One region of the Marinithermus hydrothermalis DSM 14884 genome, then DNA from elsewhere that is predicted to be linked to it. Evidence: riboswitches for the same ligand, from Rfam matches in the RefSeq annotation. Region 1 holds a riboswitch; the other holds the start of a gene.
The links. A riboswitch is a leader RNA that binds a small molecule or an ion and turns the genes downstream of it on or off. The one in region 1 is predicted to bind cyclic di-GMP.
Positions count from the first base shown of each region.

Region 2: another riboswitch for cyclic di-GMP. It lies ahead of MARKY_RS05450 (hypothetical protein); the one in region 1 lies ahead of MARKY_RS11750 (hypothetical protein).

Region 1 covers NC_015387.1:140,522-144,546, reverse strand. The annotation lists gene MARKY_RS00760 (hypothetical protein) at 1-28, opposite strand, end outside; gene MARKY_RS00755 (hypothetical protein) at 25-816, opposite strand; gene MARKY_RS11755 (hypothetical protein) at 835-1,524, opposite strand; cyclic di-GMP riboswitch class II at 1,744-1,828, shown strand; cyclic di-GMP riboswitch class II at 1,897-1,981, shown strand; gene MARKY_RS11750 (hypothetical protein) at 2,031-2,450, shown strand; gene trmH (tRNA (guanosine(18)-2'-O)-methyltransferase TrmH) at 2,425-3,096, opposite strand; gene hisG (ATP phosphoribosyltransferase) at 3,119-3,748, opposite strand; gene MARKY_RS00730 (ATP phosphoribosyltransferase regulatory subunit) at 3,745-4,025, opposite strand, start outside.
Region 2 covers NC_015387.1:1,067,045-1,071,069, forward strand. The annotation lists gene MARKY_RS05435 (ABC transporter ATP-binding protein) at 1-990, opposite strand, end outside; gene modB (molybdate ABC transporter permease subunit) at 951-1,622, opposite strand; gene modA (molybdate ABC transporter substrate-binding protein) at 1,619-2,368, opposite strand; gene MARKY_RS05450 (hypothetical protein) at 2,539-3,105, opposite strand; cyclic di-GMP riboswitch class II at 3,160-3,243, opposite strand; gene MARKY_RS05455 (hypothetical protein) at 3,305-3,889, opposite strand; gene MARKY_RS05460 (hypothetical protein) at 3,899-4,025, opposite strand, start outside.

The DNA.
Region 1 (4,025 bases):
AGGCGAGGAGCAGCCACCCCCACCTCATCGCAGCATCACCTCACCGTAGAGCGTCTCCGGGCCTACCCCGGCGATCTCAAAGGCGGCGAGCAGCGTGTCCTCGGGCAGGTCTTCCGGTAGCGGCACGCGGTAGCGCACCACCCCGTCCCGCAAAAGCACCCGCTCCCCGAGCTCGAGGGTCCGGACCGTCGCGCCTTGGGTGTTCTTCAGGGTGAGCCTCCCCTGGAGGCGCAGGTACACGTTCCCGGTGTTGATCACGTCGGCCACGGCGTAGCGGCGGCCGGCGGCGTCGGTCTCCACGAAGGTCGAGGCGATCTCCGCGCCGGGGCGTTCCGTGCCTGCAACGGTGACGTAGACGATCGCCAGGATCTGCGTTTGGATGAGGACCTCGACCCCTTGCTGCACCCCGGGTTGCGGCTCGGTGGTGAAGGCCAGCGCCGCCCAGTAGGTTCCCCTCGCTCCTTCAGGGACGGTGAGGTTGAACCGGATGTCCCGCGGGGCGTCCGCGGTCAGTTCGAAGGGGCTGGCCTCGAGGTGGATCCAGGGGGCCGCGCTGTAGGCGTGGCTGTTCGGGGGCAGCACGAGGAGGGTGCCCGCGGGGTCCAAGAGCCAGTCAGTGACCGAGGGCACGATCCTGAGCGTCGGGCTTTCCGCCGCGAAGACCGTGACGGTGGCGGGAAGCGTCTGGCCGGGCGTCGCGGTGAACTCGAAGCGGGGCGGGGCCACGCCGATCCCGGCCTGCGCCGCCGCCCAGCTCCACAGGAGGACGGCCCCCCCGATCAGGCCTCGGGGGAGCCGCGCCAACCCAGCGAACATAGGCTTTATACTACCCCGTTACGGCGCGCCCACGGTGTAGATCACCGTCGCGCTGTCGTTCGTCGTGGGGCTGAGGCCGATCGGGTCATCGAGGACCAGCTGGTAGGTCAGGGGCACCACGTAGGCGTTCGCGTACTGCGTGTAGAACGCGTTGGTGCGGGTGCCGTTCATCACGCCGACGTTCACCGGGGTGGTGGTGACGTTCTGGTAGTTCGTGCCGTCGTACACCTGGAGGGTCAGGCCGCCGGTGGCGAAGGGATTCGCCGCGTCCAGGCTGGCCTTGGCCGCCCAGGTGCTCATGTTGGTCACGACGAGCAGGCTGCCGTCCGGGGAGGCGAGGCCGCCCCAGTCCACCGTGAAGCCGCTACGGGTCACGTTGGTCGGCGCGAAGGTGCAGCTCCCCCCGAACGCGGTCGTGCCCGCCGCAGTGTCGTTCGCCGTGAAGCTCCCCGAGCTGACCGTCGTGCTCAGGATGCTCTCGATGCAGGCCTCGAGGTTAGGCTGCGTGGCCACCCCGTCCGCCGCCGGGGCCTGACCGGGGTTCGCGCCCGAACCGCTGGCGGTGAAGTCGAAGTCCACGGAGCTCAGGTTGGTGTAGACGAAGGCGTACTGTGGGAAGCTGAAGTTGAAGTCGGTACTGCTCTGGGCCATCGCCCCCATAGCGGCCAACACCGTCCCGAAGGCCAAAAGCCGTAAGCGCCTCTTCATACGCATCATCACCTCCAGATGAAGAGGCCGCAAGCCGGTCGCGCCACTGGCTCGCCGCCCTCCCTTGGCGCCCGAGTTGGGAATGGGCGGGTCATCGCCGCTTACGGCTCCTGGTACAGAGTTATACCAATAAACTCCCCGCCGTGCCTACCCCTCCCCCATTTAGGGGTACGCCACGCCACGCCACGCGCGTACACTAAGGGTGGACGGGAAAGGACCCGTCCCCTCGGAAGCGATGAAGCCTGTCCTGCACGTTGGGCGCCTGGGGCAGGTGGAGCGGGTGGCGCAACCGGCCGAGGGCGTACACCTTCCTTCCCTTCACAATCCACGCCCGCCGGTCAGGCGCCCGATCCGACCCCAGGTCTCCTGAAAGGAGCGTTCGGAGGCGATGAACCGTACTCCCAACCTGGGCACCAAGGGATACGGGGAGCCAGTGGTGCAACCGGCCGAACGCCGTAACGGCACGCACCCCCGGCCCCCCAACGCGAAGCGAGGAGGTGGTCGCGGTGCGGCGCCTGATCGTGCTGATCACGCTGAGCCTGCTCTGGGGTAGCCTGGCCTGGGCGCAAACCGGTGTGGCCGTCAAGATCCCGGAGATCCTCAGGCTCTACGTGAACGGCCTCGAGACCCAGCAGGTTCCCGTCACCGTGCACGAGGGCCGGGTCACGCCGGAAGCGCTCGAGATCCTCGTGATCGCCAACACCTCTTGGACGCTCGTGGCCTCGAGCACCCCGCTCGTCGGCCCGACCACGCTGCCGCCGGAGCGGCTTCGGCTCGGGGGCGTGCCCCTCTCCGCCGCCCCGCGGGTACTCACCGCTGGACGCGGCGCTTGGCGGGCGCGGCTGCCGCTCACCGTGCGCCTCGTGCCCGGGGATCCCGAGGGCACATACCGGAGCGTGATCACCCTGCAGCTGGCCCGCCCGTAGGGGCGCGCACCTCCCCGTCCGGCCCCAGCTCGGGGTACGGGCGGCCCTCCTTGCGGTAAAGGGCCGCGAGCTTGGGGTACCCCCACTCGAACAGGGTGCGGCGGTACGTCTCGGGGTCCAGCCGGACGCGGTCATAAAGGCCGGCCGCCTGCCGCTGCCGCTGGGCCTCGAAGAGGATCACCGCCGCCGCGACCGAGACGTTCAGCGACTGCACCATGCCCATCATGGGAATCACGATGTGCCGGTCCGCGAGGGCCGCGGCCTCGGGACTCACGCCCCACTTCTCCGCCCCGAGCAGCACCGCCACCGGCCGGGTGTAGTCCACCGCACGGTAATCCACGGCCTCGTCCGAAAGATGGGCGGCGTACACCAAAAACCCGCGCTCCTTAAGGTGCTGTACGGCCGTGGCGATGTCCGGGTGCACCCGGAGGTACACCCACTTCTCACTGCCCCCGGAGGTCTCGTTGTACGTGGGCACCCCGCCCGTCGGGTTGACCGCGTGGGCCTCGTACACGCCCACCGCATCGGCCGTGCGCAGGATCGCGGAGAGGTTGTGCGGCTTGTGCACGTTCTCCATGAGCACGGTCAGGTCCGGCTGGCGTTTATCCAAAACGGCGCGTAGCTTGCGGTAGCGCTCCGGCGTCACGTCCCCTATTCTAGCCCGTCCCCTAGCGCGTCCGCGCCTGCTCCCGCAACCGCCGGATCAAGGGGCGCAGCACCTCCCGCTTAAGCTTCAAGGCCGCGCGGTTCACCACGAGCCGCGCGCTCGAGCGCGCGAGGACCTCGACCTCCACCAGCCCCGCCGCGCGCAGCGTCGCACCGGTCTGCACCACGTCCACCACCGCGTCCGCCAGGCCGGTGAGCGCCGCGAGCTCGATGTTCCCTGAGAGCTTCACCACGTCCGCCACCCAGCCCCGCTCCCGCAGCCACGCCTGCGTGAACCGCGGGTACTTGGTGGCGATGCGCCGCACCGGCCCCCGGGCCTCCGGGTGCCGGATCAAGGAGAGCCGGCAGGCCCCGAACCCCAGGTCCACCGGCTCGTACACGTCCCGCCCCGCCTCGAGGAGCACGTCCTTGCCCACCACGCCCACGTCCGCGATCCCCAGCTCGACGTAGACCGGCACGTCCGCGTTCCGTAGCTCGAGGACCGCCACGCCGCCCTCGATCCCGTGCATCAACACGCGCGTTCCCTGCATCTCGGGCAGCTCGAGGCCCGCCGCTTCCAGGGCCCGCACCGCTTCCGCGAACATGCGCCCCTTGGGCAGAGCCACCACCAGGCGGTACTTCCCCCGGATCACGGCTCCACCTCCACGAGCCGGCCCTCGTGCGCCAGGTACCGGATGCCGCGCCGCCGCGCGTAGGCGCGGAGGGCCTCGAGGTCCGCGGTCCAGGCGAGCTCCACGCGCTTGCCTTCCGCCCGCAAACGCCGGGCCAGCGCCCGGTCTGTCGCAATGGCCTCCGGGGGCTCGAGGGCCGCCTGGGCGCGGCGGGCCTCCATCAGGCGCTCGAGGCCCAAGGCGAACCCCGCGGCGAATGGCAATAACCCGCCGTCGTACCGCCCGCCCCCCATGAGGG
Region 2 (4,025 bases), 930 kb from region 1:
GTACCGAGGCTCGAGGGTCACCTCGAGCTCCGTTCCCGGGGTAAGGTGCAGGTGGTCCGCGGCGCGCCTGGGGAGCAGGAGTTCTAGCTCCACCGCGCCGTCGAGACGCGCTTTTATGAATAGACCTTGTCGCGTGAGGTGCGCGAGCCGTCCCCGGAGACGATTGGGGGTGGGGGAGGCGAAGGGCGCGACCTGCACCTCTTCGGGGCGGATGCCCCAGTATACGGTTTGTCCTGGGGTGAGCCAGGGAAGAGCGGCGACCTGGAGCGGCCCGGCCGGGGTGTCGATCCAGGCCCAGGGGGGCGTGATGCTCCGCACCCGCGCAGGGAATAGGTTCGTCATGCCCACCAGCCGCGCGACCGTGAGGGTCGCGGGGCGCGCGTACACCTCCTCCGCGGGGCCTTCCTGCACGATCCGTCCCTGCACTAAAACCGCGAGGTGATGGCTGGCCTGCGCGAGAAACGGGTCGTGCGTAGCTACCAGCGCGGGGATGCCGGTCGTGTGCACAACCTGGAGTAGGTGAGTAAGGACCTCCTCGCGCGTCGGTAGGTCCAACGCACTCGTGGGTTCATCCAGGAGCAGCAGCTCCGGCTCGCGGGCCAAGGCCCGGGCGAGGGCGACCCGTTGTTGTTGTCCTCCGGAGAGTTCGTGGGGGTAGCGCTCCGCGAGTGCGGCGAGCCCCACCTGCTCGAGTCGCTCGAGCGCCCGAGCCTGCCGCTGGGATTTGGGGAGATGGGCGAGGGGAAAGGCGACGTTCTCCAGGGCCGTGAGGTGGGGAAAGAGCGCGTAGTGCTGCGGCATGTACCCGACCGGCCGGCGCTCCGGAGGCAGGCCGGCGTAGGGATGCCCGCGGGCGGGGAGGAGTCCCGCGATGGCTTTGAGGAGCGTGGTTTTACCGCTTCCGGAGGGGCCGAGCAAAACGGTCAAGCCCCGTACCGTAAGGCGGGCGTTTATGCGGGTGGGGCGCTCGAGGGTGTACGCGATCTCCATCGGGCCTCCAGTAAACGCGTTGCGTAGATCAGGGCGAAGGACAGCGCTAAAAGTACGAGCGATACACGGCCAGCTTCCGCGAAGTCCAGGGCCTGCACCAGGTCGTACACGTAGATACTGGCCACGCGGGTCTCTCCGGGGATGTTCCCTCCGATCATCAGGACCACGCCGAACTCGCCCAGCGTGTGCGCGAAGGCCAACACCGTGCCCGCGGCGAGGCCAGGCCAGACGAGGGGCAGCCCGACCTCCCGCCAGGCGCGCAGCCTCGAGGCCCCCAGGGTACGGGCGGTCTGTAGCAGGTCCGCATCCAGGCTCCGGAAGGCCTCGCGGTAGGTTGTGAGCACGAAGGGAAGACTATAGATCACCGAGCCCAGCAGCATCCCCTCGAACCGGAAGGCCCACTCGAGGCCTAGCCACCGCGCGATGGGGCCTTCCGGCGCGAGAAGCACCAGGAGGTAGTACCCGAGCACAGTGGGGGGCAGGGTGAGGGGGAGGAGAAGAAGCGTCTCGAGCGCCGCCTTACCCCGGAACGACTTGCGGGCTAGGAGGTAGGCGACGGGCGTACCGAGCACCAACAGGACCAGGCTCGCAGAAAACGCCAGCTTGAGCGAGAGCCAAAGGGCCTCGGTCATGGCAGGAGGAACCCGTACTCTGCAAGGATGCGTCGCGCCGTCGGGGTTTGCACGAACGCGTACAAGGCGCGCACCGCGGGTCGGTCATGCCCTTGGATGATCGCGTACTCCTGCTCCAGTGGGAGGTGTGCCTCCAGGGGAGCGACCCAGAACCGCCCCTTCCCGGAAAGGTTTGGGTTGCGTGCCAGCGAGAGGGCGAAGATGCCCGCGTCCGCCCCTTGGAGTGCGATCTGCGCCGCGTGCGATACGTTATCCCCATACACGAGTTTGGGTTTTACCGCCTCCCACAATCCGGTCCGCTCGAGCAAGCTGACCGCGGCCTCCCCGTAAGGGGCGTGCAGGGGGTTGGCGATCGCGATTCGCCGGATGCGGGGGTCCAGCAGCACGGCCGGCCCCTGAGGTTCCGGATCGAGCGCCACCCGGTTGGGCACCCAGACGACGAGGCGGCCCACCGCGTACACGGCCCGCGTACCGGCCTCGAGCCGGCCGGCCGCCTCGAGGAGGCGGGTGTACTTGCTGCTCGCCGCGAAGTACAGGTCGAAGGGCGCGCCCTGGGTGAGTTGCTGGTAAAACTTTCCAGAGGAGCCGAAGGTGACCTCGACCTGGATCTCGGGGTGTTGTTGGTGGAAGGCCTCGAGCACCTCCTTGAGCGCGTACTGCAGGTCGGAGGCCGCCGCAACGCGTACGGGTTGCGCCCAGGCGTGAGCGTAAAGCAGCAGGGTTAGGATCAGGTACGTTCGACGCATGCCGGCCCCCTCCGGAGTGCACCCCCGTGGGTTGGGGGAGCGTTCAACCCAGATTATACGCGGCGTTAGAGGGACGAATGCCTTGTGCTGCGGGGTGAAAGAACCGCACGGTGAGGGGGCGAGGAGAGCTCCCTCACCGTGCGCGTACTTTTGTGGAGCCCCACCGGAGCTTAGAACAGCGTGACGCTTAGGTTAAGTCGAGTGATCTCGTAGGTGAAGTACACCTCGCCTTGGGTCGTGGCGGTGACGGGGCCGCCCGTGAGGTGAATCCCGAAACGCAGCGTACCTTCGTTGAGCGCTTGGAGCTGCGCGGGGTTCAGCAGGATTTGGTCGCTGATGGTGAGGTGTTCTGTCGAGAGGTCGAAGGTTCGGGGGTCACCGAGCTTGTACGCTTCCTCCCAGAGGTTCACGTTGGGTGCGGCCGGCGCCAGGTAAGCCTGGACCGTCACGGTTCCCGAAAGGCCGCCGGGGGGCGTCTTGGTCAGTTCCACTGTGTAGTCCAGGCTGGCGCTGGTGAAGTTCACCGGGATCTCCGCGCCGCTGAAGTCCGCGTAGAACCCCTGGTCGTCGGGTAACCGCAGGTCCATGTTCCACGTGCCTGGGACGACCGTCCACGCGAAGGTACCGGAAGCTTCCGTGCCCAGGTAGGGCAGCAGGTTGACCGTGATGGGTAGAGCGCTGCACGCGCTGAGTGCGCCCATGACCAGGATCGCAAGTGAGAACTTCCGCATCCGCATTCCCCCTCCCTAAAAACGCGCCAGGGCGACAGGCGCCCTGGCAGTGTGCACACAAGATCCCCTAGCCGGTTGCGCCACTGGCTCCACCTGCCCCAGGCGCCCACGTACAGGACAGGCTTCCTCGCCGCTAGGGGAAGCTTCCCCTAATGGCTACCCTACCACGTGGCCGGCCCCTTGCGTATCCCCCAAACGGGGGAGGCTACGCGTCCGGAATCAAGGCGAAGAGCCGGCCGCTCACGGACACCTCGGCCGTAGTGACGGTGTAGGCTACCGTACCGCCCCCGCTATCCAGCCTTAGCCCCACCCGAAAACGCCCAGCCCGCACGCGGTTAAACGCTTCCAGGTTCTCCGTTTCCGAGAGCGCCAAGACCAGCTCGAGAGGGCCCGTCTCCCCGGCAGCGAGGAGGAGTTGCGCCGTTTGCCCTACCCGGTAGGTTTCCTGGTAGATGTTGGACTCCGAATCCGGCGCGATGTACACCGCAATGCTAAAGCTCGTGCTCGCCGTGCCTTGGTTCGTGAGGTTAAGCCGTACCGTGATCGCTGCGCGTTCCAGGACCTCGAGGGAAGGTAGCTGGACGAGCTGCCCGCCGTCCGGGAGGTCCGCCCGGCCGTCCTCGCCGGCGGGCAGGTACACGGTACCGGATGCCGGGCTGACCTCGCCCGAGTCGAACCCCTGGGCCGCGATGAAGGAGGCGAGGTCGACCTTGAGGGTAGTGAGGGTGCTACCGCTGCACCCGACCAGGGTAAGGACCAGCGTGAAGAAAAGAACCCAGATTCGCCGCATCGTGCCCTCCTATAACCCGAACCCCAGGCTGACCGCGATGCCGTACACCGGATCCCCGGTGAGGGGAGCTCGGTGCGTGGTCAGCGCCGCGTCGAGGCTGACGCCGCTTGCCTGATACCCCGCCCCAACGCCGAAG